Regions from separate parts of the Paraburkholderia sp. J12 genome, predicted to be linked through region 3. Evidence: predicted binding sites of a transcription regulator. Region 3 holds the regulator's gene; each other region holds the start of a gene.

Region 1 (9,997 bases), 430 kb from region 3:
CTGAACAAACCCGACCGCGGCGAACGAGAGGCAGAGCAGGCTGATCACAGCCGACATTTCCACTGCACGAGACGCTGCAATCAGAGCGCCGGCACTCACCACAAACCCCGTCATCGCAACCGGAGTACGGGCCCAATAGACCGAATTGGTCTTCTTCAAGATGCGATCGCAGATGATGCCGGCGACGAACACAGCAATGAAGACGGCGACCCACGGGAGCGAAGCATAGATTCCCATGTCCTTCAGAGACAGCCCTCTTGCGCGAGTCAGGTACGTCGGTAGCCACGTCGTGTAGAAGCTTTGAATCAGCACTAGCAGAAAGTATTGGATGCCGAAGATCCAGAAGCGCGGCTGTTTAAAGCAGCGGAGAAAAGCGCCTTTTGCCTGAGGGGCTTCGATGGGTTGTCCGTCGGCGATGAACTTCGCTTCTTCGGGCGTAATCAACGGGTGTTCGGATGGTTTGTCGCGATAGCCGATCCACCAGATAGCACCCAGGAGCAGGCCGAGTACGCCGAAACCATAGAACACCGCTGGCCATCCAAACCGGATGATGGTCCAGGCCGTCAAAGGCGCGGAGACAATCGGCCCCAGATACAGCCCTGCCAGCAGTATTGAATTGCCCTTGGCGCGTTCGGTACGCGGAAACCAGCGCTTGATGGCAACGACGCCGCTTGACCAGTCCGCGGACTGAGCGCCACCAAGAACGAGGCGGCAGCCAAACAACCATGCGAACGTGGGGCCAAGCGGTGTCGCCATCATCATGACCGACCAGACCGCGCTGGTGCTCGCAAGCACTTTGCGCGAACCGATGCGCTCGGCCATTCGACCCGCTGGAACCTGGCCAATAGCGTAGGTCCAGAAATAGACTGTCAGGATCATCGACATTTCGACAATCGAAAGGCCGAGCTCTTTCTGGATGGTCGGTGCCGCGACCGTCATCGCCGCCCGGTCTAGCGTCATGACAAAGGTAATCGGCGCAATGAGAAACGCGACAATCTTCCAGCGAAGGTTTCCAGTACCGTGTGACATCTCTTCTCCGTGGGCGCGAGACCGCGCACTTTCGACGATCGGAACATTCCGGTATCGCCCGGCGTCGATGATTGATATCGCATCCAGATTGGATGCGAGGGCAACTATTCGTTCACGAGACGACCGAGGCTTCGATAGAAATCGCCGGGTTGGCGAGCGCAGCATTTACGGCCTTTTCAAGGTCCGTCCCAGTGGATGCATGAATTCGCATCAGTGCGTGGCCCGCTTTGACCTGCTGGCCGATACGGCACAAAAGATCGACTCCGGCCCCCTTGTCGTGCGGCGCACCTGCTTCTCTCGCAATACCGCCAATCGCCCATCCGTCGATGTGCAGAACGCGGCCCGATTCTTCGGCGTTGATGGTACGAGTCAGTGAAGCCGGCACTACCAGATCCCTGCGCCCTTGAGCGTCGACGATCCGGTTGAAGGCGGCTTTGGCAGAGCCATCGTTGAGCAAACGTTCCGCTTCCTCTCGCCCCTTTTTGACAGTCCCTACGTCCGGGGAACAAGCGAGGATTGCACCAGCGAAACGCAATGCTTTATCCCTGAGATCCGTTGGCGCATCGCCGTCGTTGTTGAGAACGGACAGAACATCCCGCATTTCAAGCGCGGGACCGATGCCTCGGCCGATTGGCGCCGTGCCGTCGGTTGCGAAGGCCTTAACGATGATGCCCAGTTCGGCGCCGACTTTTTCGAAGAGCGTACCCAGCTCGAGCGCCTCGTGTTCGTTTCGGAGTTTGGTCTGCGGCCCAAAGGGCAAGTCCACGACAACGTGGGTCGCACCGGCGGAGTACTTTTTCGACAGAATGGAGGCAACGGACCAGCGGCGAGTGTCCAGCTTCAGCGGCCGCACCATCGCGTTCGTGACGTCGTCGACATGCGAATGGTTCAGTCGTCCGTTCCATGCGATGCAGCCCCGCGCCTTGAGGGACACGCTTCGCAATTCGTCGGCGTCCAGTTCGACCCGGGCAATCGTTTCCATCGCATCGGCGGTCCCCGAGGCGGAAGTAATGGCCCGGGACGAGGTCTTGGGCATGAGTAGTCCGAATGCCGCCACGATGGGCACGACAATGAGGGTGATTCGACTGCCGGGCACTCCGCCCATCGAATGCTTGTCGACCACAATCGATTCGCCCCAGTCGATGCGGGGCATCCGTGTCGTGCGCACTCGCGCAAGGGCGCCGACTTCCTCGTCTTGAAGCTCCGAGATCAGGACCCGCAGAATATCTGCGCACTCGTCCTCAGAAAACCGTTCACCCGCGAGGCTGCCCATGATGCGGGCGTAGGCGGCCTCGTCCAGGCATACTCCGGCGTGTTTTTCGAGGAAATCGTCCCAGCCGGGGCAACTGGCAGCACGGGGCGTCTCCCGCGCAATCGCTTCAACCGTCGATATAAATCGACGGGCACCGACCTCAGGCGCTGCATCGTTCATCACCCGGATCGACCGAACGCCGTCAGGTACGGCCGATACCGTGCGGGCGAGGCGGGCCACGATTTGCTCTTCGGTTTCCCTGCCGCGGCCTGCGATTCGCCTGGCAAGCACGCCGACGGGAGCCGTGACCTCGATGACCACAAGATTGGGTACCCGGCCGACCAGTGACGGAATGATCGCGCGGGAGCCATTCGCAATCACGTTTTTTCCTGCCTCGATTGCGTGCTTGAGTTCGATGGGTAGTCCGTAATACAGATCATGGGCGTGCCATGTGATGAGAAATTTTCCCTCATCCGCGAGCGTCGCAAACTCCTCTTCGGTGACGCCAATGTGATGTTCGCCCGGAGCCCCGCTCGGGCGCGTGATGTATCGCGCTGCGTACACGAAGTCGGCAGGCGGCAACGCATGGCGCGCTGCATCGATCAGTGTATCTTTGCCGGCACCGCTTGGGCCAACGACAAAGAAGAAGACGCCGGGCTTTGCCATGGCCGTTACTCGGCTTCGTCGAGGCCAATGTCCACGGCCGGCGCCGACTGCATGATTTTGCTCGTGGAGATGTAGTCCACCCCGGTCTCGGCGATGGGGCGAATCGTTTCGAGGCGGATGCCACCCGAGGCTTCGACCTTCGCGCGGCCCCGGACCATCTGAACGGCCTCGCGCATGTCTTCGAGAGCCATGTTGTCGAGCATGATGACGTCGACATCGGTCTTCAGCGCTTCGGCAACCTGGTCCAGACGATCGCATTCCACTTCGATCTTGGTCAGCGCCGGCAGCGTTTTGCGCACGCGAGCCACAGCCGCCTCGATGCTGCCGGCGACGGCGATGTGGTTGTCCTTGATCATCACGCCGTTATCGAGGCCCAGGCGGTGATTCAGGCCACCGCCGCAGGCGACGGCGTGTTTTTCGAGCATGCGCAGACCGGGGGTCGTTTTGCGGCTGTCGAGCAGGCGGGCTTTTGTGCCTTCGATGGCTTTGACGTAGCGAGCCGTCTCGTTGGCGATACCCGACATGCGTTGCACGATGTTCAGCGCCGTGCGTTCAGCCGTCAGCAGGCTACGAGCGTTGCCGCTCACGGACAGCAGGATGGCGCCCTTTTGAGCACGGGCGCCGTCACTGACATGCTTTTGAACCGTGAGCGACGGGTCGTAGCGCTGGAACACGCGCATGGCCACGTCGATACCCGCGACGATGACGTCTTCGCGCGCGTTCATCACGAATGCGCCAGTGGCGTCTTCGTCGATCATCGTCTGCGCCGTCAGGTCGCAGTAGCCAATGTCCTCGATCAGCCAAAGGTCAATCAGGCGGTCAACAGCAAAACGGTCGTACATGGCGGCCTCATCAGAAAGAGTGCGGTAACTGCATCAGGTTCGACGCTATCCATGCGACGGCGTCGCTTGAGTTGCTAAACAAAGCGTACACACTCAAAAAATCCTGTTCAATGTTTTTCTCGATTCAAGGGTTGAGGGGTTTCCCTGGCGCTTTGACACAACATGGAGAATGACGCACGGCAGGTCCGCATTTTGCGAAAGCAGGAGGGATTTTTCGTTGATTACTGCCGGGAATAATGGGGAAATGACTGCTGGAGGCTGTTCGTGCCGGCCAGTGAGTTTTGTCTGATGGTTCCCAGAAGACAATTTTTAAGCGCGGTCTTGCGTCTTGATTTTTAAGTGTGTACGCTATTAATGGATCAATTGACCGGTTGCTCCGCTCCAACCGCAATACCCGGTATCCTTATTCGTGAAGGCGGTGCCCGCTGGACCGGCAACTGGCGAAGCGCACCTCCATCCACTACGAAGACAGGGGGTCCGATTGAAAAAGGTCGTGGTTGAGAAGAAGACAAGAATCTTGAACGACTTCTTCAAAGTCGACGAAGCGCACTTGCGGTTCGAGAAATTCGACGGCCAGATGAGTTCGTCGGTTCGTCGCCTGAGTCTCGAGCGCGGCGACTCGGTGGCTGTGCTCATCTTCAATCCGGAGACGCGAACACTGTTCCTGACGAACCAGTTTCGATATCCCACGCTTGAGAAAGGTCCAGGCTGGATGATCGAAGTTGTCGCGGGTGCCATTGACAAGGACGAAAGTCCAGAGGCAGCGGCTCGAAGAGAAGTCCTCGAAGAGTCCGGCTTCGACCTGGTCAAACTGGAACCTGTCTCGACGTTTTACGTGTCGCCCGGCGGAACGTCGGAGCGAATCGTTCTTTACTACGCGGAAGTTACGGCGCGGAGCAAGGTGGGTTCGGGGGGCGGACTGGCCAGCGAAGCGGAAGACATCGAAACCGTTGCCTTGACGATAGACGAAGCGCTGGAGCAGGTCCGCTCCGGCCAGATCATCGACGCCAAGACGATAGTTGGAGTTTTCTGGCTGCAGAATCGTTTGAAAGCGGCGGGCTGAACCTGCCCGCACGACACTTCGCCGGTTGTCGTGCAGCGAAAAGCGAAAGGGTCGGGATCGCAAGCGAACAGGATCGAGTCGGCGGCACCCCAGCGTCGCGGCATTTCCGCACCGCCCGATCCCGGCACTCCAGGTGCCGCGGCACACTCACCACACCCACCGCGCCCCCGCATTGCCCGTAACCGTACGCTGGTGTTCGCCACCGAGGTTCGTCAGATACCCTCCCGTCGCATACACACTGCCGCGCTTCGTCAACTGCGCGACGATCCCCACACCGATCTGTCCCATCGTCTGTCCCACCGGCGTGCCTATCGTCGTTGTGCCGCTGAACGTCGTCTTGTCGTCGGAGCCGAACGAGCGCAGCACGTTCACGCGCAGCCACGGCTTCCAGTCGATGCCGTTCGTCTCGGTCGCCCACTGCAAGCGTGCGCCGATACGGCCGAGGAACGTATTACCGTTATTCCACGTGACATTGGAAATGCCGTCGTCGAACTTGTCGAGCGACAGCCATTGCCATACCAGTTGCGCCTGAGGTTCCACCGTGAAGCCGCCGCCGAGCGCGATGGGCAGCCCCGCTTCGACCGAACCCGTGAAGGCGTTGCCGTCGGTCGAGCCGCTTACGCTATCGATCGAATTCGTGCGTACCGTGAGCGTGCTGCCCATCGCGACGGCATCCATATACCAGCCGCCGGCGCCGATATGCGTCCAGTAGCCGGCAAGGTTATACGTGTTGACCTGGAGCGAACCCACGCCAAGACCGGGCTGCCCGAGCGCGAGGCCGTTCACGTCCCCCACGGCACGCGCGAAACCCATGAAGAAGCCATAGTGATTGTGCTGTCCGCCCGGCGTGCTGTCCGCATAGAGGTCCTGGCCGACCTGCATGCCCCACACCGTGCCGTCGAAGGCCGGGGCGACGCTGCCGCCCTGGTGAAGGTTGCTGTAGCCGCCCCAGACGCGTGCCCACGCGGCCGGTGTAGACCCGTCTCCGGTCAGCAGCCCCTGTTCACCCTGGCGATCGTGGAAGGTGTCGATTTGCAGGAGTCCCAATTGACGCGCAACGCTCGGCGCTTCCGTATAGAGCGGCACTTCCGGGCGATAGACCGGGACGGGAGCCGTGTTGGAACCGGCATTGTCGACGGCCTCGGTGATTGGCGCGGGCGTGTTTTCTGCCGGGGTGACTGGCGATTCGGTGGTGGGAGGCGTCGTAGACGATGTCGAGGGGGGCGTGGTGGGCGAGGGTTCCGCCGGCGGCACCGTATTGCGCAGGTACCAGTTGTTGCCGCTGCCGTCCGTCACGCCACCCTTCGCGAGGTAATACGCGTAGGCGCCGGCTTCGATCGTCCCGCCAGACAGCGCGAACGCACCGGCGTTCGTCGTCGCGCCGTTGGTGGCCTGCACGACTTCGATGCCGTCGCTGACCGTCTGCGCGCCGGGGCCATTCACGTTCGTTACCTTGAGCGTGCTCGTGCCGCTCGCCGTGCCACCGCTCACGACCAGCCGGTCCGAGGCGGCGCCGTCGCCGGCCAGATAGGTGTTGAGCGCGATCGTCGCGTTCTGGCCGACGTAGTTGCCGGCCACGGTCAGCGTATTGCCCACTCCGCTGCCGCCCAGTTGCACGAGTCCCGCATTCGTCAGATTGCCGTTGATCTGAAAGTTGCCGGTCGCGCCGCTCGCGAGGCTGGCCAGTGCGTTCGCCGCCGCGATCGTGCCGCTGTTCGTGACGTTGCCGGTCACGCTGCCATAGCCGCCGAGCGTCGCGCCCGATGCCACCGCAACGGGGCCGCCGCCCGAAAGCGCCGCCGCTGCACTCGTGCCGTCGCCGACGATCACAGTGCCCGCATTCACGTTCGTGCCGCCCGCATAGCTGTTCACGCCGTTCAGCGTGAGCGTGCCGGAGCCGATCTTGGTAAGCGAACCCGCTCCGGCGATGTTCTGCGCAATCGTGGAATCGAAGCTCTGCGTGTCGATAGTGCCGTTATTCGAAGTGATCGATATCGCGCGGCTCGCTGCGAGGTCGAAGGCGCTGCCGAACTGGAGCGTGCCGCCATTGAAGGTTAGTGGTCCGGATGAAGCGCCGAGCGCATTGTCGGCGGCAACGGAGAGCGTACCTTCGGTGATCGTCGTGCCGCCGGACCAGGTGTTGCCGCCGGAGGTCGCAGGCGCGAGCGTCAACGTGCCCGCGCCGGTTTTTTCCACCGCGCCCGTGCCGCCGATCAGGCCGGTATAGGTGCCGGCGCCGTCCTGCTGGAAGCGTACGAGCCCGTTATCGGTCACGGAGAGCGGCAGGTTCGATGCGTTGGCCTGCAGCGTGGCGCCGCTATTGACGGTGGCGACCACCGTGGCCGTGGTCGTGCCGAGCGTGCCGGTCAGGTTCAGCGTGCCGCTTTGCACGAGCGCGGTGGAGAAGGTGCCCGTGCCCGACCAGGTCCAGTCGGTGCCCTGCATCGTCAGGCTCTGGTAGTTGATGAATGCGTTCGATGCGGTGCCCGTGCCTTGCAGGTACACCGCATTGGTGCCGCCGCCGCCGTTGGCCGTGCCGATGATCTGCGAGCCGGTTTGCAGGATCAGGGTGTCGTTGCCGTTGCCGTTCTGGATCGCGGTGCCGCCGCCCCCCTGAATGAGGCCGGCGTTCGTGATCGTGGTGTTGCCGTTGGTCGAGCGCACGCCGATCCCGTTGTTGCTGATGATCTGTCCGCCCGCGAGGTTCGTGATCGTTGCCGTGAACGAGCTGCCCACCGTGTTCGACACGACGGCATCCACGTTGCCGCTGCTCGATGCGGTGCCGGTGGTCTGGATCGTGCCGCTGTTGACGAGCGTGTCGTTGTTGCCCTGCATATAGACGGCCGTGCCGTCCCGGCCTGCTGCCGTGAGCGTGCCGCTGTTGGTGATGGTGCCGCTGCCGCCCAGCAGCGAGGCCGAGCGCGCGTTGCTGCCCGAGGTCGTGACCGTGCCCGTGTTGACGAGCTGGTTGCCCGTGGCGCCGGTATTGCTTTGCCCCCACGCCGCCGTCATGCCATACGAGTTGCTGCCCGAGGTCGTGATCGTGCCGTTGTTGATCAGCGTGTTGTTGTTGCCGTTTGCCGCGATGCCGTCGTTATAGGCGCCCGTCGTGGTGATCATGCCGTTCGCGGCATTGGTGATCGTGTTGCCGTTGTTCATGCCGATCAGCATCGCGCCGCGATTCGCCACACCTGTGCCGTTGCCGGACAGCGAGAGCGTGCCGTTGTTCGTGATGGCGCTCGAAGTATCGACGGAGAACGGTGTGGGGGTGCTCGCAAGCGTATAGCTGCCTGTCGCGCCTGTCGCGATGTTGACGGTAACGCCCGTGCTGCCGCTCACGGCGACCACCGAAGGAATGCTCGTGCCCGTGCAGTTCACGGTCGTATTGCTGGCCGGCGCGGTAGCGCTGCAGGTCGCATGGCCGACGGCAGGCGCTGCACCCGTCAGGATTGCGAAACCTCCTGCACGCAACGTCCGCAGCTTCTGCCACTTTCGCCACTTCCACGTTTTGTTTTTCATATTGCTCTCCCAGGCTGGTCAAGCACTCTGTTCGCAAACGGGCGTGTGATTCGCGCGTTATAGCACTTATTTCTAAAACTGCGTGGGACGGTGGCGAGCGGCTTCGTTGCGACGATTGGGTCGGGAGGATCCCGCCGGACTCATCCTGCGGACCTCTTTCCCAAATCCCAAAAAATACTGTATAAATATACAGGTTCCGGTGCGGTTTTCGCGCCGGGCGCCCCTTCGCCGGGCGCCCCTTCCGTCATGCCCCCTTTTTCAGGCCGGGCAGGGGGAGCTATTCCCTTTTGACTGAGCCTTTTTGACTGAATCCTTTGAACGAGCGCACCCATGGCAGCAGCACTCCAGCTTGCGGCGACGCATCTGCCGCCCCGGCTGCAAAGCCGGATCTGGCAAGGCGATCAGCTAGCGCGCGCGCTCGAACGCACGGTGTCGAGCGGCCACGCCACGCTCGACGCGCTCCTGCCCGGCGCGGGCTGGCCCGCGGGCAGCCTGACCGAACTGCTGGTGGAGCAGGGCGGCATCGGCGAGATGCGGCTCGTCGCGCCGGCGCTGCGCACGCTGACGGCATCGGCCGGCCGGCACGTGCTGCTCGTCGGGCCGCCCTGGCAGCCGTATGCGTGCGCGCTCAAGGCCTGGGGGCTCGCGCTCGAGCGCGTGATCTGGGTGCGCGCGGGCGAGGCCGAGGCGCCCTGGGTCGCCGAGCAGGCGCTGCGCCAGGAGGGGATCGGCGCCGTGCTGCTCTGGCAGGCGAAGGCGCGTCCGGACGCGGTGCGCCGTCTCCAGGTCGCCGCCCAGGATTCGCAGGCGCTCGCGTTTCTGGTCCGCCCGCCCGCTGCGCGCAACCAGTCGTCGCCGGCGCCGCTGCGCATGGTCTGCACGCCGGTGCCGCCGCCCGCGGATACGAGCCTCAACCGGCGCCAGTGGATGCAGCTCGCCGCCATGTCCGTCGATATTTTCAAACGCCGCGGGCCGCCGCCCGCCCAGCCACTCGTCGTTACGCTGCCGCTGCAGGATGCCGTGCTGCCCCCCGCGGGGCCGTCATCTGCTGCGCCGCGGCCCGGGGTCAATCATGTTGTGGATCGCCGTCACCTTGCCGCTCTTGCCGCTGGAGGCCGTGAGGCCGCCGTGCCTCTCGGACCGGGCGTTTCTGCCTCCCTCTGAGGCGCAGCCGCAGGACGGCCCGCACGCCCGCTGCTATGCGCTGGCCGATCACGCGCGCGTGCTGATTCCGGATCTCGACGCCTTTCATCTCGGCGTGCGCACCGACGGCACGCGCGCCCATGCGCTCGCGCTCGCACCGGGCCTCGTGCTGCTCGAACCCGATCCGGTGCGCGAGACCCGCGCGTTCGAAGCGCTCGCGCTCGCGTTGCTCGCCTATACGCCGAAGGTGTCGTTCGCGCCGTCGCATACGCTGTTGCTGGAGGTCGGCTCCGGGTTGCGCCTGTTCGGCGGCGTGCGCGCGCTGCTCGCGAAAGTGGCCGCCACGGTGGCCGGCTGCGGTCACGCTGCACGCATTGCCTGCGCGCCTACGGCCTGGGGTGCGTGGACGCTCGCGCAGGCGCGCGCCACGAAGACTTCGCGCCGCTGGCATGTGCTCAAGGAAGCGACGCTCGCGCGCGTGCT
Region 2 (9,997 bases), on a different contig from region 3:
AGAAAGAGCCCGGCCGCCATTGCGAACGCGATATAGGTGGCGAGGTGGTTCGCTTGCGCCATGTTGCCGAACGGACGGCGATCGACCGTAACGTTGTAGGCGACGACGAGCGGCGTGACCTTCGCTTCGAGGTGAAAGAGCTGCACGACCTGGCAAAACACGGCAAACATCCCGCCTACCATCAGCGCCGCGGCGGCCCAGACCATCGCCGTCTCGGTCTGACGCGCACGCGCAATGCCGTAGCCCGCGTGAGTCACCATCAGGGCCGCCAGCAGGTAGCCGGCACCCAGCCAGTTGAGCGAAGGCTGCGCTACCGGCATTGCGACGATCTGCACCACCAGCAGCAGACCGAACGCGAACGGCACCAGCGCGACGGCGGGTGAGGCGAATTCGATCGGGGGCCGCGCCGATAGCGTGAGCATCACGACCGACGCCCCGACCAGCAGCCATAACGTCAGGGATACGTATTCGGCATAGAACGTCGGGATGGGGTACGTGTGGCCAACGACCGCATAAGGCAGCGTCAACGCGACAGCCAGCAAGAAGAACGTAAGATAGCGCGCAAAATTGGAGGGCATGGGTAAGCGGGGGCATCAGCAACCGGCGCACTATACAAGACTTTGCTCGCCATTTGCGGCTGCGGCTGTTGCAGCGGCACCGGTTTGCGGTTTTTGTCGCCCGATCCGTGTCGCTGCGCCTTCACTTGCATCGTGCGCCGCCTGTCACGGCGGCGCACGTTCCCAACCTGCGCGTCATCCTGCATCCACGCGTGACGATCCGCTGCCTGTGCGGCGCTTTCCTACCTCACGCCTCACACGCCGTCACACCCCTTCAGGCACGACACTCCGGCGGTGCGAGATTCGACGGCAGGGTTGCGGCTTCCACCGGCGCCGGGCCGGCACCGGGCGCGCCCAGCGAGGAGCCCGTCTTGCCGCCCGCGAAGCACTCCCACGTGAGCGTGCCCGACTGCATGCTGCCTTGCGCGAGCGCGACGCGCGCGGTGGGGGCATCCGCGTTATCGGGTACCGAGGGCACGAGTACGAGCGTATTGCTTCCGGACGGCGCGACGCGCGTGGTGAACGCGATCGTGATCTGACCGGTCGCGTCGTCGATCTGCAACGATTCGATGTTGCGCGTGGCCGGTGGCGTGGCGTAGCCGGCCGAGAACGCGTTGCCGCTCGCCGCGTTTTCCGCGACGGCGAGCCGCGCCGAAGACGCGAGCGAGAGTCCCTCGCCGACGCGGCTGCGCGCGAGGTAGTCCTGATAGGCGGGAATGGCATAGGCGGCAATCACACCGACGATGGCGAGCACGATCATCAGCTCGATCAGCGTGAACCCATGGGGGGCAAGACGGGATGAAAAACGACGCACCAGCCGCGCAAACCTGGCCGAAGCCAGCGCGGCAAGACGCGAAGACGCCTGAAACAAGAACCCGCCCGAAGTAACGGCAGGCAGGCTGGTGGCGAGAACGGATACGATCATCATCAGGGCTCCTGAAACAAGAAACGCCTGCTCACAACAGCGAGCAGGCGTTCTGATCGTATCGACGCGTCCGGCTTCGCGGCAGTCAGCCGAATGGCATAGGCCGCGCGGGCGTTTCTTTCGATTTCAATGCGGGTTTCAATGCAGATTTCAGTGCAATCGTCTTGCCGTCAATGCGAATTCGCGGGCTGCGCACGCCGCGCGTTGCGGCGCTTGAGTGCATACCCCACCAGCACCACGAACACCGCGCCCGCCACGCACATGCCGTATTCGGCGAGCGGCGTGTCGAGCAGTGGCCAGCGGTCGCCGGCCGGATCGTTGACGATCAGCCCGCCCGCGATCCAGCCGAGCAGCGCGGCGCCCAGCGTGACGATCACGGGATAGCGGTCCAGCAATCGCAGCACCAGCTGGCTGCCCCACACGATGAGCGGAATGCTCACCATAAGGCCGAAGATCACGAGCCCGAACCGGTGCGCGGGATCCGCCGATTCGGAGGCTCCCGCGATCGCCACCACGTTGTCGACGCTCATCACGGCATCGGCGACGATGATCGTCTTGATCGCGCCGAGGAGCTTGTCGGCGGGCTTGACGTTGGCGTGCTCGAGATGCGCGGGCGCAAGGAGACGCACGCCGATCCACAGCAGCAGCAGGCCACCCGCGAACTTGAGCAAAGGCACGTTGAGCAGCACGACGGCGAACGCGATCAGCACGACCCGCAGCACGATGGCGCCCGCCGTGCCCCAGAGGATGCCGCGCATGCGCTGCTTCGCCGGCAAATCGCGGCACGCGAGCGCGATCACGACGGCATTGTCGCCGCCAAGCAGGATGTCGATGACGATGATCTGAAGAACAGCGCCCCAGTGGAGCGTGGCGAGAAACTCGAACATGTGATGGGGCGGCTTGACGGGCCGGATTGAGAGATCCAGGGACCGATAAAAAAGCGAGGGGCCATGACTGGCTCCCTCGCTTTTGTCCGGAAACCTCGTGAAAGGATTCCGCAAGCATATCAAAAAACGCCGGCTACCCGCATCGACGTGCCGTGCGGGCGCCGGCGATTTTCGAAAATTACAGGATCGACTTCAGCAGACGGCCCATTTCCGACGGGTTGCGCGTGACCTTGATGCCGCACGCGTCCATGATTTCCAGCTTCGCGTCGGCCGTGTCCGCACCGCCCGAGATCAGCGCGCCGGCGTGGCCCATGCGCTTGCCCGGAGGCGCCGTGACGCCCGCGATGAAGCCAACCACCGGCTTCTTCATGTTGTCCTTGATCCAGTGGGAAGCGTTCGCTTCGTCCGGACCGCCGATCTCGCCGATCATGATCACGGCGTCCGTATCCGGATCGTCGTTGAACATCTTCATGACGTCGATGTGCTTCAGACCGTTGATCGGGTCGCCGCCGATACCGACCGCCGACGACTGGCCGAGGCCGAGCGCGGTCAGCTGCGCCACGGCTTCATACGTCAGCGTGCCCGAACGCGACACGACGCCGATGCGGCCCTTCTTGTGGATGTGACCCGGCATGATGCCGATCTTCAGCTCGTCCGGCGTGATCGTGCCGGGGCAGTTCGGGCCGAGGAGCAGCGTCTTGCGGCCTTCGCGGCGCATGCGGTCCTTCACTTCGATCATGTCGCGAACCGGAATGCCTTCCGTGATGCAGATCGCGAGATCGAGGTCGGCCTCGACGGCTTCCCAGATCGCAGCGGCAGCGCCTGCCGGCGGCACGTAGATGACCGAAACAGTCGCGCCGGTGGCTTCTTTCGCGTCACGCACGTTCGCGTAGATGGGAATGCCCTCGAAGTCCTCGCCGGCCTTCTTCGGGTTCACGCCCGCGACGAATGCTTCGCGGCCGTTGGCGTATTCACGGCAGGCGCGCGTGTGGAACTGACCGGTCTTGCCGGTGATGCCCTGCGTGATGACCTTGGTGTCTTTGTTGATCAGAATCGACATGTATTGACCTCTGTTTGCCTGGCGTCGCGCGTCGCGGGGGCCGCCTCGAAAGCCGCCTTCGCGCCGCCGCTACGCCATTCGTATCCGGTGAAAATTACTTGCCTTCGGCAGCTGCGACGACCTTCTGCGCAGCCTCTTCCATGCTGTCTGCCGAGATGATCGGCAGGCCCGAATCGGCCAGCATCTTCTTGCCGAGGTCCTCGTTCGTGCCCTTCATGCGCACGACGAGCGGCACCTTCAGGTCCACGGCCTTCGAAGCCGCGATCACGCCTTCCGCGATCACGTCGCAGCGCATGATGCCGCCGAAGATGTTCACGAGGATCGCCTTCAGGTCCGGGTTCTTCAGCATGAGCTTGAACGCTTCGGTGACCTTCTCGGTCGTGGCGCCGCCGCCCACGTCGAGGAAGTTCGCCGGCTCGCCGCCGAACAGCTTGATGGTGTCCATCGTCGCCATCGCGAGGCCTGCGCCGTTCACGAGACAACCGATGTTGCCGTCGAGCGAGATGTAGGCGAGGTCGAACTTCGAGGCTTCGATTTCAGCCGGATCTTCTTCGTCCAGGTCGCGGTAAGCGACGATTTCCGGATGGCGGAAGAGGGCATTCGCGTCGAAGTTGAACTTCGCGTCGAGTGCGATGACCTTGCCGTCGCCCGAGACGTTCAGCGGGTTGATTTCGGCCAGCGACGCGTCGGTTTCCCAGAATGCCTTGTACAGGCCCTTCAGGATCTCGCGCGCTTGCGGAATCGAAGCTGCCGGTACGCCGATCTTCGCGGCCAGGTCGTCGGCCTGGGCATCGAGCAGGCCCGTTGCCGGGTCGACGATGACCTTGTGGATCAGTTCCGGGTGCTTTTCGGCCACTTCTTCGATGTCCATGCCGCCTTCGCTCGAACCCATCAGAACGATCTTTTGCGACACGCGATCCACGACGAGGCTGACATACAGTTCCTGCTTGATGTCGGCGCCTTCTTCGATCAGCAGACGGTTGACCTTCTGGCCTTCCGGACCGGTCTGGTGCGTGACGAGCTGCATGCCGAGGATCTGGTTCGCGTATTCGCGGACCTGTTCGAGCGTCTTCGCAACCTTCACGCCGCCGCCCTTGCCTCGGCCGCCAGCGTGAATCTGCGCCTTGACGACCCACACCGGGCCGCCCAGCTCTTCAGCGGCCTTGACCGCGTCATCCACCGAAAACACCGGGATGCCGCGCGGCACCGCGACTCCGAATTTCCGCAGGATTTCCTTACCCTGGTACTCGTGAATCTTCATGCGTGATTCCCTTCAGTCTGAGAGTTGGAGTGAACTTCGATTCCGCTGTTGTTATTCATGCGGGGCGGCTGCGGTCCTGCCCTCGTGGCCCGGACCTTCGTCGCCGCGCACGCCGGCAGCTTCGGCGCCGCGTTCGACCGAACGCGGCACGTGGCCATACCAGCGCGGATAAAACTGCTTCACCGCCTCGCCGTCGAACCGCAGCGCATGGCAGCGGCCCAGCTGGAAAGGCGGTTTTTCGCCGGCGGCATCGCCGTCGGCGGTCTTGCCGATTTCCGGTCCGGCATCGTCACCCGACCCGTCCTTGCCGCCCTTCCAGACCACGCCGACGAATGCCTGCACCGCGGCCGTGGGCAGCACGCCCAGCATTTCCGTGAGGTGCGTGCAGCCCGCCGTGCCGGCAAGGCGACGGCCGGCTTCGCGGCGAAAGTTCTGGAGGAGATTGAGCCCGATAAGGGCACGATAGGCGGGATTGGCGTTCTGGCACTGACCGTCGTAGGGAACCCAGTCGGACGACGCTTCGGCGTCGACGACGTTGAGCTTGCGATCGATCGTGATGCGGAGCCAGAGTTCATGGATCGGTAGACCCTTGGGCCGGACACCGGCCGCGAGCGGCACGTCGCGCGGCTTGTGATCCGTCAGACACGCGTCGATGTCCCAGAAGCCGTCTTCGCGCTCATAGGCGACCGCCCGGATTGCGCGCTGGTGGCGCAGTTGGCGGGGCACGGGCGGGGAAAGCGGCATGCTGAGGCTAAGACCGGATGGAAAACCTCTCGATTTTAGCATACCGGGTATTTGGGACTGGGCCGAACCCGGCAGAACACACAGTCGGCTCAGGGACTTACACGCGCCTTGCAGGCTCAATTTTCCGACCAGTCGTCCTCGATACCCTTCAGGATCTTGCCGATGATGCCCATCGAAAAGCCGCGAGCGGCGAGAAAGCGCGCCTGACGCGCGCGTTCGGCCGGTGTTTCGGGCAACTGGCCATACTTCTTCTGCCAGACGGCGCGGGCGCGGACGAGTTCGGTCTCGCGCAATTGCGCACTCACCTCTTCGACGAGCGTATCGCCGACGGCATGGCGCTTGAGTTCGCTGACGATGCGGGTGGCACCGAGCCGCGCGGCGCGGCGGTGAACGATGCTTTCGGCAAAGCGCGCGTCGGAGAGCCAGCCCTCGCGGACGAGCGAATCGAGCAGTACCTCGAGCGCGTCGGCGTCGTCTGTGAACGGCATGAGCTTGCGAGAGAGTTCTGCGCGGCTGTATTCGCGCCGCGAAAGATAGCCGAGCGCGCGGCCTTTGAGCGAGGGGCCAGGACGCCGGGAGGAAGGAGAAGCTTCGCCGGAGCGCGCGGAAGGTGCGCGTGCCTTGCGGGATTCGGAACTGCGTCCGAAGCGGTCCGACGACGACGCAGGGTCCGCCGATTCGAAATTGCCGAACGACGATTCGAACTCGTCGAAGGACGAGCCGAGCGGCGCGCCCTTCTGCTCGACGGGCTCGAAGGGCTCGAGCGGACCGCCAGGCGCGCGAGGATCGCGCGGGCGGCCCGCTTCGGGTGGCGCCAGAGAGTCTGGAGGCGCCGATGCGGACCTGCCCTTGCGAATCACAAGCGGATTACTCCTCTTCGTCCGCGACTTCGACTTCGCCGGAATCGTTGGCGTTTGCCGGCATCGCGTTCACGCCGAGCGATTCGCGGATGCGATTTTCGATCTCGCGGGCAATATCGGCGTTCTCGCGCAGGAATTCGCGCGCGTTGTCCTTGCCCTGGCCGATGCGCTCGCCGTTATAGCTGTACCACGCCCCCGCCTTGTCGACGATCTTGGCCTGTACGCCGAGGTCGATGATTTCGCCCTGGCGCGAAATGCCTTCGCCGTAGAGGATGTCGAACACGGCTTCGCGGAACGGCGGCGAGACCTTGTTCTTGACGACCTTCACGCGCGTTTCGCTGCCGATCACTTCGTCGTTCTTCTTGATCGAGCCGATACGGCGAATGTCCAGACGCACCGACGCGTAGAACTTGAGCGCATTGCCGCCCGTGGTGGTTTCCGGGTTGCCGAACATCACGCCGATCTTCATGCGGATCTGGTTGATGAAGATGACCATGCAGTTGGTCTTCTTGATCGTGCCCGTGAGCTTGCGCAGCGCCTGCGACATCAGGCGCGCCTGCAGACCCGGCAGCGAGTCGCCCATTTCGCCTTCGATTTCGGCCTTCGGCACGAGCGCCGCAACCGAGTCGATCACGATCATGTCGATCGAGCCCGAGCGCACCAGCGCGTCGGCGATTTCGAGTGCCTGCTCGCCCGTGTCCGGCTGCGAGATGAGCAGTTCGGGCACGTTCACGCCGAGCTTCGAGGCGTATTGCACGTCGAGCGCATGTTCTGCGTCGATAAACGCCGCCGTGCCGCCGATCTTCTGCATTTCGGCGATCACCTGGAGCGTGAGCGTGGTTTTACCCGACGATTCCGGACCGTAGATCTCGACCACCCGGCCGCGCGGCAGACCGCCCACGCCCAGCGCAATGTCGAGGCCGAGCGAGCCGGTGGAGACCACCTGGATATTTTCGACCGCGTCGCCGTCGCCGAGCCGCATGATCGACCCCTTGCCGAACTGCTTTTCGATCTGCGCGAGCGCGGCGGCCAGCGCCTTGCTCTTTTCAGCAGTCAGCCCAGCCGAGCCTTTCTTGCTATCTTCCATGAATCGTCCTTTGCTATGATGAACGGCGTCTCGTGACGATGCGCGGGCTTCATTTGAGCTTGTGCGCACGAACGCAGACACTGTATAAAAAAACAGTGGTTTTAGCAAGCCCTATGCTTGCCCAAACCGCGAAATTTCGGGAGACCGCCACGCGCCACGCAAGCCCGGCGCGGGCATGGAGACGGCGCTGCGGCGCTTGCGCATCATGCGAATCCTCATTGCCGAAGACGACAGCATACTCGCGGACGGTCTCATCCGATCACTCCGCCAATCGGGCTATGCCGTCGATCACGTGAAGAGCGGCGTGGACGCCGACACCGCACTGTCCCTGCAGACTTTCGACCTGCTGATCCTCGATCTCGGCCTGCCGAAAATGCCCGGCCTCGAAGTGCTGCGACGCCTGCGCGCGCGCAATTCCACCCTCCCGGTGCTGATCCTGACCGCCGCCGACAGCGTCGACGAACGCGTGAAAGGCCTCGACCTCGGCGCCGACGACTATATGGCCAAGCCCTTCGCGCTCAACGAACTCGAAGCGCGCGTGCGGGCGCTCACCCGGCGCGGCGCGGGCGGCGGCCCGACGGTCGTGCGCCACGGCGCGCTGGCGTTCGACCAGGTGGGGCGCGTGGCGCGCATCAACGACCAGGTGCTCGACCTGTCGGCGCGCGAACTGGGTCTGCTCGAAGTGCTGCTGCAGCGGCTGGGACGGCTCGTTTCGAAGGAGCAGCTCGTCGACCACCTGTGCGAGTGGGGCGAGGAAGTCAGCCTCAATGCCATCGAGGTGTATGTGCACCGGCTGCGCAAGAAGCTCGAAGCGGGCGGCGTGCGCATCGTGACCGTGCGCGGCCTCGGCTACTGCCTCGAAAAGGAACAAGGCGCGACCGCCTCGAACGGCAGCGCGATGGCGCCGGGGAATACATCGCCCGCGCCGCCCGCCATGCCGTCCAGCCACTACTACAAGTAACCGGGCGAGACGATGGCCGAGCCCGCCCCTGCCGCGCGCTCCGCGCCGCGCCCGCCCGGCGCCGGGACCCTCGACACGCTCGACGACAGCGCGCGCGACGCCCGCTACGCCAACCCCTTCGCCCCACCCGACGAAACCGAGACCGCGGCCGAAGCGCGCCCGCGCTCGCTCTTCGGCGAGATTCTCGACTGGATGCTCGCACCGCTCCTGCTGCTCTGGCCGATGAGCATCGCGGTGACGTACCTGGTGGCAAAGTCGATCGCCAACGGCCCGTTCGACCGCGCGCTCGAAACCGACGCCTACGTGCTCGCCCGCCAGATCCATCCCGTCAACGGTGTGGCCGAACTGTCGCTGCCCGCCCCCACACGCGAGCTCCTGAGCGCGGACAATGTCGATAACGTGTTCTATCAGGTGCTGGGCGGCCGGGGTGAACTCGTGGCCGGCGACCGCGAAATGCCGCTGCCGCACGAAGACGACCGGCCGCCGCCCGGCCTCGTCGAATTCCGCGACGACACGTTGCGCGGCGTCGACATCCGGGTCGCCTATACGACGGTGGATCTGCCGCAGGCGAGCGGCGGCCAGCCCGTGCTGGTGCAGGTGGCCGAGACGCTCGACAAGCGCCGCCAGCTTGCCAACGACATCATCAAGGGCGTGATCCTGCCGCAGTTCGTGATCCTGCCGCTCGCGATCCTGCTGGTGTGGTTCGGACTCTCGCGCGGGCTCGCGCCGCTTCATGCGCTGCAGTCGAACATCCGCATGCGCCGCCCCGACGACCTCTCGCCGCTGGAGGCGCGGCGCGCGCCACCCGAGATCGAACCGCTCGTGACCTCGTTCAACGACCTCCTGACGCGCCTCGAACAGAACATGGAACTGCAAAAACGCTTCATTGCCGACGCGGCCCATCAGATGAAAACGCCGCTCGCGGGCCTGCGCACCCAGGCCGAACTGGCGCTGCGCCAGGACGCGCCGCCCGAGGTGCATCGCTCGCTCGAGCAGATCGCCACCAGCTCCGAGCAGGCCGCGCGGCTCGTCACGCAACTGCTCGCGCTCGCGCGCGCGGAGAACCGCATGTCGGGACAGATCTTCACGCCCGTGGACGTGGCCGAAGTCGCGCGGCTCGCCGTGCGCGACTGGGTGCAGCCCGCGCTCGCGAAGCGGATGGACCTGGGCTACGAAGGCCCGCGTGTGGCAGGCAGCGACGAAGAAGACGGTGCGACGGTCGAAGTGGACGGCAATCCGGTGATGCTGCGCGAGATGCTTTCGAACCTCATCGACAACGCCATCCGCTACACGCCGCCGGGCGGGCGCATCACCGTGCGCGTGCGGCCGGAGCCGGCGGCGCGCGTGGTCCACCTGGAGGTCGAGGATACCGGCCTCGGCATCCCGGCGGCGGAGCGCGAGCGCGTGATCGAACGCTTCTACCGCATTCTCGGCCGCGAGGGCGACGGCAGCGGACTGGGCCTCGCCATCGTCCGCGAGATCACGACGATGCACGGCGGCACGCTCGCCATCGACGACAACGTCTATCAACAGTCGCCGCGGCTCGCGGGAACGCTCGTGCACGTCACGCTGAGACTGCGGCGCGGGGCTTGAAGCGTCAGCTTTATCCCGAAATAGCGATGGGACTTACCCTTACGCCCCTGGGATCGCCACGA
Region 3 (9,997 bases):
CCGTGAAGTCCTGGTCATAGGTGATGATCGGATACTCGGCGATCTCTTCGAGCGTGAGGTTCTCGCGCCCGACGAGCGGATGGTTCTTCGGCACCACCACCACGTGATGCCACGAATAGCACGGGAACGTCACGATATCCGGGTAGCGGTCGAGCGCCTCGGTCGAGATGCCGATATCGGCCTCGCCGTTGATGATCGACTGCGCGATCTGCTGCGGATTGCCCTGGCGCAGCGCGAGGTGCACCTTGGGAAACACTTCACGAAACTGGTGCACGACCTTCGGCAGCGCGTAGCGCGCCTGGGTGTGCGTGGTCGCCACGACGAGGTGGCCGCTGTCCTGGTCGGCGAACTGGCGCGCGACGCGGCGCAGGTTCTCGGCGTCGAGCAGCATGCGCTCGATCAGCTGGTGCACGGCCTTGCCCGGCTCGGTCAGGCCCGTGAGGCGCTTGCCGCGGCGGATGAAGATATCGACGCCGAGTTCGTCCTCGAGGTCCTTGATCTGCTTCGACACACCCGACTGCGACGTATAGAGCACGTTCGCCACTTCGGTCAGGTTCATGTTCTGGCGCACGGCTTCGCGCACGAAACGCAATTGCTGGAAGTTCATCTCTCTTGTCTCCGGAAAGGCCGAAGGAATCAGGTTGGTTTTATGAATGTCTCAGGCGTGCTGCGCGGGAAACACGCGCAGTCCGCGCGGCACCGCCGTCACGTTGTCGCCGACCGAAAGGCTCAGCGCGCGCCATGCCTCGCGGTCGAGCTGGGCTTCGAGCGAGCCGCCCGTGCGGCTTTCGAGCTCGACGCGCACCGAACCGCCCAGCGTGATCACGCGGCGCACATCGACGACGATGCCGTCGCGATGATCGGTCTGCTGAGGATAGAGCACGAGATCGTGCGGGCGCACATAGGCGAGCGCGCGGCCTTCGAAGCCCGCCTGCACCGAGATCGGCTGCGCGGCGCCGTCGGCAACGAAACCGCGTGCGTCCACGTGGCCGGACAGCCGGTTCGCCGCGCCGAGAAACTCGTACACGAAGGCCGTCTGCGGATGATCGTAGACGTCCTGCGGGCTGCCCACCTGCTCCACATGCCCGCGATTGAGCACGACGATGCGGTCGGCCACTTCGAGCGCCTCCTCCTGGTCGTGCGTGACGAAGATCGTCGAGATGTGCAGGTCGTCGTGCAGGCGGCGCAGCCAGCTGCGCAGCTCCTTGCGCACCTTGGCGTCGAGCGCGCCGAACGGCTCGTCGAGCAGCAGCACCTTCGGCTCGACGGCGAGCGCCCGCGCAAGCGCGATACGCTGACGCTGGCCGCCCGACAGCTCGGATGGATAGCGCTGCGCGAGCCAGTCGAGCTGCACGAGCTTGAGCAGTTCGTGCACCTTCTCGCGGATCGTGGCCTCGCTGGGCCGTTCGCTGCGCGGCTTCACGCGCAGCCCGAACGCCACGTTCTCGAACACCGTCATATGGCGAAAGAGCGCGTAGTGCTGGAACACGAAACCTACCTGGCGCTCGCGCGCGCCCACCTCGCCCACGTCCTGGCCCTGCAGCAGAACCTCGCCCGAATCGGCGTACTCAAGGCCCGCGATCACGCGCAAGAGCGTGGTCTTGCCACAGCCGGACGGCCCGAGGAGCGCCACGAGCTCGCCCGGCGGAAAATCGAGCGAGACATTGTCGAGCGCGGTGAAGTCGCCAAAACGCTTTTGCAGATTGCGAACGATGATGCCCATGATGACCAGCTCTCCCTGTCGATCCGGAGTGTGATTACGGTTCGAGCGCCTGCCGGGCGAGGCCCGACTGCGCGCTGTATTGCGTTTGTGCGGCGCCCGCCTGAGCACCGGCGAGCGCGGCCTGCGGCCCGGCGTGCGCCGGCGCGTCGCCGGTGTCGCGAAGCTCCGCGGAAAGATGACGCTCGGCGAGCAGCTTCAGGCCCAGCGTCACGAGCGCCAGCAGCGCGAGCAGCGACGCCACGGCGAACGCGGCCGCGAAGTTGTATTCGTTGTAGAGGATTTCGACGTGCAGCGGCATCGTGTCGGTCTGACCGCGGATGTGGCCCGAGACCACCGACACCGCGCCGAACTCGCCCATCGCCCGCGCATTGCACAGAATCACGCCATACAGCAGACCCCAGCGGATGTTCGGCAGCGTCACGCGGCGGAACATCTGCCAGCCGGAGGCACCCAGCACGTGCGCCGCCTCCTCCTCGTCGTTGCCCTGCGCCTGCATGAGCGGAATCAACTCGCGCGCGACGAACGGGAACGTCACGAAAATAGTGGCGAGCACGATGCCCGGCACCGCAAAAATGATCTGCACGTCATGGTCTTCGAGCCACGGACCGAGCCAGCCCTGCGCGCCGAACATCAGCACGTAGATGAGACCCGAGATCACGGGCGAGACCGAGAACGGCAGATCGATCAGCGTGGTGAGCAGCGCCTTGCCGCGAAACTCGAACTTCGCGATCGCCCACGAGGCCGCGAGGCCGAATGCGAGATTCAGCGGCACGGCGATCGCGGCGGTGATGAGCGTGAGCTTGATCGCGGAGATGGCATCCGGATCGGCGAGCGATTCGAAGTAGAAACCGATGCCCTTCGAGAGCGCCTGCCAGAACACGGCCACGAGCGGCACCACCAGAAAGAGCGCAAGAAATACGAGCGCGATGCCGGTGAGGAGCCAGCGCACCCACGGCGCTTCGGTCACGGGATCGGGACGGCGCGGCACGCGCGCGCGTTGTGTGCGTTGTGCCTGACCGCTCATTGGGCACCTCCCGCGAGGGCGACGCGCGTGGCGTCGTCGGTGCCGGGACCCGCGGCGGGGCCAGCCGAAGCGCCGCGACTCGTGCGCCGTTGCAGATACCACTGCAGCGTATTGATGAACAGCAGCATCAGGAACGAGACGCACAGCATCACGACGGCAAGCGCCGTGGCGCCCGCATAGTCGTATTGTTCGAGCTTGGTGATGATGAGCAGCGAGGTGATCTCGGACTTCATCGGCACGTTGCCGGCGATGAAGATGACGGAGCCGTATTCGCCGAGCGCACGCGCGAACGCGAGCGCGAAGCCCGTGAGCAGCGCGGGCAGCGCGGCGGGCAGCACGACGCGGCGGAACGTGAGCCAGCGCGATGCGCCGAGGCAGGCTGCCGCCTCTTCCTGCTCGCGCTCGAACTCTTCGAGCACGGGCTGCACCGTGCGCACGACGAACGGCAGGCCGATGAAAGTCAGCGCCACCAGCACGCCGAGCGGCGTGAACGCGACCTTCAGGCCGAGCGGCTCCAGAAATTGCCCGATCCAGCCGTTGCCCGCATAGACGGCCGCGAGCGAAATGCCCGCGACGGAGGTAGGCAGCGCGAACGGCAGATCGACGAGCGCATCGACGATGCGCTTGAACGGGAACGTGTAGCGCACGAGCACCCACGCGAGCAGGAAGCCGAACACGGCGTTGATGAGCGCCCCGCCGAGCGCGGAGAAGAACGTGAGCCGGTACGACGCGAGCACGCGCGGCGACGCCACGGCACGCACGAACTGGCTCCAGTCGAGCGTCGCGGTCTTGAGGAAGGTGGACGCAAGCGGAATCAGCACCACGAGGCTCAGGTAAGCCACCGTGATGCCGAGCGTCAGGCCGAAACCCGGCAGTGCGCTGGGCTTGCGTAATCGAAACGTCGTCATGCTCGTCGCTCTTTCAGAGTGCTGCGGCGCCGTGCGCCAAAAAGCGCGCCCTCGCGGGCGCGCTCGTGGGAGGCCGTTTCAGGCCGCCTGTCGTGTCATTGCGGCTGGTAGATCGAATCGAACACCCCGCCATCCGCGAAATGGATCTTCTGCGCATTGGCCCAGCCGCCGAACGTATCGTCCACCGTGTACAGCTTGAGCTTCGGGAACTTCGCCGTGAGCGCCGCCGGCACCTTGTCCGAACGCGGACGATAGAAGTTCTTCGCGGCGATCTCCTGGCCCTGTTCCGAATACAGGAACTGCAGGTAAGCCTCCGAGACCTTGCGCGTGCCGCGCTTGTCCACCACCTTGTCCACCACCGCCACCGGCGGCTCGGCCAGAATGCTCACCGAAGGCACCACGATCTCGAACTTGTCCGGACCGAACTCCTTGAGCGAGAGAAACGCTTCGTTCTCCCATGCGATCAGCACGTCGCCGATGCCGCGCTGCACGAAGCTCGTCGTCGCGCCGCGCGCGCCCGAATCGAGCACGCCGGCATTCTTGTAGAGCTTCGTGACGAATTCCTTCGCCTTCTCGTCATTGCCGCCCGGCTGATGCTCGGCGTAGGCCCAGGCCGCGAGGTAGTTCCAGCGCGCGCCGCCCGAGGTCTTCGGATTCGGCGTGACGATCGAAACGCCCGGCTTCACGAGGTCGTCCCAGTCCTTGATGTGCTTCGGATTGCCCTTGCGCACGAGGAACACGATGGTCGAGGTGTACGGCGAGGCGTTGTCGGGCAGGCGCTTTTGCCAGTCGGCGGCCACGAGGCCCTTCTTCGCCAGCGCGTCGATGTCGTAAGCGAGCGCGAGCGTGACGACGTCGGCCTGCAGCCCGTCGAGCACCGAGCGCGCCTGCGCGCCCGAGCCGCCGTGCGACTGCTTGATCGTGAGCGTCTCGCCGGTCTTCGCCTTCCAGTCCTTGATGAAAGCGTCGTTGATGTCCTGATAGAACTCGCGGGTCGGGTCGTAAGACACGTTCAGCAGCGACGTATCCGCATGGGCGGCCGGCGCCAGCGCAGCCATGCCGGCGAGCGGCGCGAGGCCGATGACCAGTTTCGCGGCCAGCGTCTTCAGCCAGCCTGCTTTCCCCGTATTCCTGTGACCCATCCACTTTCTCCGTGTTGTCGTATGTGGTTGCCGCTAACGATGAGGGGAAGTCTAACGATTGGCTTAAATCATTAAAAATAATGTTTGCTCATTTTTTAATACGTAAAAGTGGTAAGGGCGGACGGCGCGTCCGCGCAGACGCGTTTTCGTCCGTCTGGACGCCGGAGTGCGGCGTGTTAGCGTCGGCCAAATGGAGAAGTTCAAGTAACACTTGAAAAGCGCCGAATACTGTATAAAAATACAGTCACCTGTCTATCCATACAGTGGCGCCATGACCAAACTCACCGCACGACAGCAGCAGGTTTTCGATCTGATCCGGCGCGCCATCGAGCGCACCGGCTTCCCGCCCACCCGCGCCGAGATCGCGGCCGAGCTCGGCTTCAGCTCCGCAAACTCCGCCGAGGAACATTTGCGCGCGCTGGCACGCAAGGGCGTGATCGAACTGGCCGCAGGCGCGTCGCGCGGCATCCGTCTCATGCCCGGGCCGGACGACCTCCCGCACCAGTTCACGCTGCCGCACGCCAGCATCATGCAGCTCTCGCTGCCGCTCGTCGGCCGCGTGGCGGCGGGCAGCCCAATCCTCGCGCAAGAGCACATCTCGCAGCACTACGCCTGCGACCCGGCGCTCTTCTCGAGCAAGCCCGACTACCTGTTGAAGGTGCGCGGCCTCTCGATGCGCGACGCCGGCATCCTGGACGGCGACCTGCTCGCGGTGCAGAAGAAAAGCGAGGCGAAAGACGGCCAGATCATCATCGCGCGCCTTGGCGACGACGTGACCGTCAAGCGCCTGAAGCGCCGCCCGAACGGCCTCGAGCTGATTGCCGAAAACCCGGACTACGACAACATCTTCGTCGAAGCCGGCAGCGCGGAATTCGCGCTGGAAGGCATTGCGGTCGGCCTGATCCGCCCCACCGAATTCTGATAACCGAACGCTAAACGCTGTCTGGAGGGAGTTATGGAACGTCTTGCCCGTCTGCTGCCCTTTCGCCAATTTGGCCGCCTGCGCCATCTGCGCGGCCTCGCCGACTGCGCGGCACGCAATGCGCGCGCAACGGCCGCCGCGTTGTCCGGCTCGCTCTTCGAGGCCGCCGATCACGAATCCGCGGCACCTTCGGGCCCGGTCGATCTGCCGCCGCTGCCTTCCGCCCAACCGGCGTTCGCGCGTGTCTCGCTCAACAGCGCACTCAATCATGCGGATCCCGAGCGCCGGGCGCCGGTACGCGTCTATCACGGGCAATCGCGCCTGATCATGGTGGGTACCGTGGATGCGGTGTGCCGCATGATCGACCGCTGCATCGCGGAACAGCAAGCCGATCCGTCGGCACTCGCCCGCTAAGTGGAAGAATTCGGGATCGTTTCGGCGCAGGCACGGTCAACACGACGTGTCCTATTGCATCGGGCTGATACCCGAATTGAACGATGACTGAATCCGTTTCGAAGAAAAACTGGACCCGGCCCGTCGCTATCGTGCTGATAGCGCTGGCGATCGTGGCGGCACTGGGCTACGGCTATGCCTCGCCATATGTGGCGCTGAATCGCCTGAAAACGGCCGCCGACGCGCGCGATGCGGCCACTCTGAACGAATATGTCGATTACCCCGCGTTGCGGGCAAGCCTGAAACAACAGGTAGGCGAGCTGTTGCAGCGGCGCATCGAGGCGCAGCACAGCAGCAATCCGCTGTTGCTGTTCGGTGCGGTGATCGGCGCGGCACTCATCGGCCCGCTCGTGGACGCGTACGCGACGCCCGACGGCGTAGCGGCGCTGCTCAACGGCATGCCGCCCTCGGGCAAGCCCGGCGAAGCGCCGCCGCCGGCAGGGACCACGGACGCTAGCGCCACGCCGCCAGCACCCGCCCCCGTCAATACGCCGGACAATTCCGGCACGCCTGCTGCTTCGGCCACGACGGCCGCGCCGCCGGAAAGCGAACAACCGGCATCCCGGCCGCAAACCACGGCGGGTTATCGCAGCCTCAACGAGTTCGTCGTGACGTGGCAGCGCAGCGCGAACGGCGAACGTTATGCCGCCGTCCTGCAGCGCCATGGACTGTTTTCGTGGAAGCTCGCGGCCGTCGAACTGAACGATTCCGGTCAATGATGCCGAAAGTGCATTAGTCGCACGCGGCAAAGTCCGAGGTCGAACTCAGGCCGCCGCTTGCGCCTGCTGCTTCTGCTCCGCTGCCGAGGAACACGCCACGAGAATGCTGCACGACACCCGGTCGAGCAGCAGCGTGTTGCCCGCGCCCATCCACCAGCGCGAGAGCCCGGTGCGGCAGCGGTGACCCACTACCACCAGATCGGCATTCAACTCGTTGGCCAGATTCGCGATCTCGTCGATCGGATGGCCAAACGCGAAATGACCCTGCGCGTGCACGCCGCGCTCGGTCAGCCAGTCCACCCCTTCCTGCAGGATCTCCCGGGCTGTCTCTTCGAAGCGGCCGCAGGCCACGTCCGTGAGAAGCCCCGCGCTCTGTGCGATCGTCGCACGCATGTCGACCACCGAGAGCAAATGCGTTTCCGCTTGCAGATCGAGTGCGAGATCCGCCCCGCAGCGCAGTGCCTTGCGGCCTTCGCGCGAGCCGTCGTAACAAAGCAGAATTTTCTTGTAGCTCGCCATGATGTTTCTCCCCCGCCCGCTCGGAAGCGCGGGCCGTGCGACTTTATGATGGTGCGCCGCAATTCCACATGCAAGGGCTGGAAAACGCCAGGTCCGGCCCCCGTTGCGCAGACCGCACAGTGCCTCGCCATGTCCGGTGTCATTGCTGAGGCAAAGCTTGTCGCGGCAGGTTTCGCGGACAGCCCGCCGCCAGCCACCGAGGCAGGATTGCTCTAGAATAGGCCCCCTCATGGTGCATCGCGTGCACCGCTTGATCGACGGATCTTCCTTCACTGCCCATTACGGCCCATGCCCGCACCCGCCATCGAATTCGAGCAGGTCATCAAACACTATGGAGACAGGAAGGTCGTCAACGGCCTGTCGTTCGAAGTCATGCCCGGCGAGTGCTTCGGGTTGCTCGGGCCCAACGGCGCGGGCAAAACCACGACGCTGCGCATGCTGCTGGGCATCGTCGCGCCCGACGCGGGCCGCATCAGCCTGTGCGGCGAACCGGTGCCCGCGCGAGCACGCGAAGCGCGCACGCGGGTAGGCGTCGTGCCGCAGTTCGACAACCTCGATCCGGACTTCACCGTTCGCGAGAACCTGCTGGTGTTCGGCCGCTACTTCGGCCTCTCCGCACGCGAGGCACGCGACCTCGTTGCGCCGCTGCTCGAATTCGCGCGCCTCGAAAGCAAGGCCGATGCGCGCGTGGGCGAACTCTCGGGCGGCATGCGTCGGCGGCTCACGCTCGCGCGCGCCCTCGTCAACGATCCCGACGTGCTCGTGCTCGACGAACCCACCACCGGCCTCGACCCGCAGGCGCGCCACCTCATCTGGGAGCGGCTGCGCTCGCTGCTCGCGCGCGGCAAGACGATTCTGCTCACGACGCATTTCATGGAGGAGGCCGAACGACTTTGCAAGCGGGTGTGCGTGATCGAGGAAGGCCGCAAGATTGCCGAGGGCGCACCGAACGCGCTGATCGAATCGGAGATCGGCTGCGACGTGATCGAGGTCTATGGACCGGACCCCGCCTCCTTGCGCGACGAGCTCGCACCCTTGGCCGTGCGCACGGAAATCAGCGGCGAGACGCTCTTTTGCTACGTTGAAGATCCGCAGCCCGTGCACCAGCGCCTGCGCCATCGCGCGGACCTGCGCTACCTGCACCGGCCGGCGAATCTCGAAGACGTTTTCCTGCGGCTCACGGGCCGCGAGATGCAAGATTAGCAGCGACAGGACTAGAAGCAGCACGACCCAGCGCAGCAGAACGAAAAGCAGCCGAACCGGAAACGCGTATGTCCCGGCACGACGAAACCCGCGAGGACGCCTCCCTCCCCACCATGCAAGCACGCACCGAAGACCGCGCGGCCGCGCGCCCCGCCAGTTCCCCGCAACGCGAGCCGCGCGCGGCGCTGCCCTCGAACGCCACGCACTGGATCGCCGTCTGGCGCCGCAACTATCTCGTGTGGCGCAAGCTCGCGATCGCCTCGATGTTCGGCAATCTCGCCGATCCCATGATCTATCTGTTCGGTCTCGGCTTCGGGCTCGGGCTCATGGTCGGCCATGTGGACGGCGTCTCGTATATCGCCTTTCTCGCCGCGGGCACGGTGTCGTCGTCGGTGATGATGTCGGCGAGCTTCGAGTCGATGTACTCGGGCTTCTCGCGCATGCACGTGCAACGCACATGGGAAGCGATCATGCATACGCCACTTTCGCTCGGCGACATCGTGCTGGGCGAGATCGTGTGGGCCGCCAGCAAGTCGATGCTCTCGGGCGCGGCGATCATGATCGTGGCGGGAGTGCTGGGCTACGCGAGCTTTCCGTCGATGCTGATCGCACTGCCCGTGATCGCCCTCGCCGGGCTCGCGTTCGCGAGCTGCGCGATGATCGTCACCGCACTCGCGCCTTCGTACGACTTCTTCATGTTCTACCAGACGCTCGTGCTCACGCCCATGCTGCTGCTCTCAGGCGTGTTCTTCCCGATCACGCAGTTGCCGTCGGCCGCGCAGCACATCACGCTGATGCTGCCGCTCGCCCACGCCGTGGAGTTGATCCGTCCGGCGATGCTCGGCCGCCCGCTCGAAAACGCGGGCACGCATCTGCTCGTGCTCGCGCTGTACGTGGCGGTGCCGTTCACGATTGCGACCGTACTGTTCCGCCGGCGCATGATGCGCTGAAGCGCGGGCGCACACGGCGCGCGTGCGCGCCGGTCAATCTTCGTCGTCGCCCCAGGGAATATCGACGTCCGAAATAAAGGCGACCGTCGCGAACGGACCGCCCTCCTGGCGGCCGAGCTTGCCGTCGGCGCGATGCCATTCCACGCGGAACATCGTGGCCGCCGTTTCGGCGAGCAGACGCACCGTGCGGATCTCCTCAGGATCGGAGTCTTCCACCGGACCGTCGAGCGACACCAGCAACTGCTGCGGCCACAGGCCTTCGGAGGGATCGTAGATGCGGTCGCCGTCGGGGATGGAGGTGTGCGCCTCGACGCCGATCGTCGCCGACGCCTCCACGATCATCTTGCCGAGTGCGCGCAGCACCGCGGTGGCGCGGGCCGAATTGGCCTGGCGTATGGCGAGATCGCCGCGCGTGAGCGCCTGCTCGAGTTTCG

The links. Region 3 encodes LexA, which represses DNA repair genes until DNA is damaged. Its sites were predicted from a motif close to ACTGTATNNNNATACAGT; they were not measured.
Region 1: the regulator LexA is predicted to act here: its motif matches at 8,548-8,565, upstream of imuA (translesion DNA synthesis-associated protein ImuA).
Region 2: the regulator LexA is predicted to act here: its motif matches at 7,461-7,478, upstream of recA (recombinase RecA).

The regions. Positions count from the first base shown of each region.
Region 1 covers NZ_CAJMZC010000001.1:815,964-825,960, reverse strand. Annotated here, with positions in the region: gene U5760_RS03850 (MFS transporter) at 1-1,029, opposite strand, end outside; gene phnN (phosphonate metabolism protein/1,5-bisphosphokinase (PRPP-forming) PhnN) at 1,142-2,947, opposite strand; gene nadC (carboxylating nicotinate-nucleotide diphosphorylase) at 2,953-3,789, opposite strand; gene U5760_RS03835 (NUDIX hydrolase) at 4,199-4,852, shown strand; gene U5760_RS03830 (autotransporter outer membrane beta-barrel domain-containing protein) at 5,000-8,371, opposite strand; gene imuA (translesion DNA synthesis-associated protein ImuA) at 8,702-9,535, shown strand; gene U5760_RS03820 (DNA polymerase Y family protein) at 9,444-9,997, shown strand, end outside.
Region 2 covers NZ_CAJMZC010000013.1:109,104-119,100, reverse strand. Annotated here, with positions in the region: gene U5760_RS24695 (PglL family O-oligosaccharyltransferase) at 1-578, opposite strand, end outside; gene U5760_RS24690 (pilin) at 832-1,428, opposite strand; gene U5760_RS24685 (TerC family protein) at 1,653-2,369, opposite strand; gene sucD (succinate--CoA ligase subunit alpha) at 2,548-3,429, opposite strand; gene sucC (ADP-forming succinate--CoA ligase subunit beta) at 3,524-4,690, opposite strand; gene U5760_RS24670 (DUF2889 domain-containing protein) at 4,742-5,434, opposite strand; gene recX (recombination regulator RecX) at 5,551-6,294, opposite strand; gene recA (recombinase RecA) at 6,302-7,381, opposite strand; gene U5760_RS24655 (response regulator transcription factor) at 7,587-8,342, shown strand; gene U5760_RS24650 (sensor histidine kinase) at 8,355-9,935, shown strand.
Region 3 covers NZ_CAJMZC010000001.1:390,737-400,733, forward strand. Annotated here, with positions in the region: gene U5760_RS01800 (CysB family HTH-type transcriptional regulator) at 1-607, opposite strand, end outside; gene U5760_RS01805 (sulfate ABC transporter ATP-binding protein) at 659-1,723, opposite strand; gene cysW (sulfate ABC transporter permease subunit CysW) at 1,758-2,747, opposite strand; gene cysT (sulfate ABC transporter permease subunit CysT) at 2,744-3,655, opposite strand; gene U5760_RS01820 (sulfate ABC transporter substrate-binding protein) at 3,751-4,797, opposite strand; gene lexA (transcriptional repressor LexA) at 5,069-5,719, shown strand; gene U5760_RS01830 (hypothetical protein) at 5,753-6,133, shown strand; gene U5760_RS01835 (DUF2939 domain-containing protein) at 6,217-6,891, shown strand; gene U5760_RS01840 (universal stress protein) at 6,937-7,410, opposite strand; gene nodI (nodulation factor ABC transporter ATP-binding protein NodI) at 7,699-8,613, shown strand; gene U5760_RS01850 (ABC transporter permease) at 8,727-9,563, shown strand; gene U5760_RS01855 (hypothetical protein) at 9,597-9,997, opposite strand, start outside.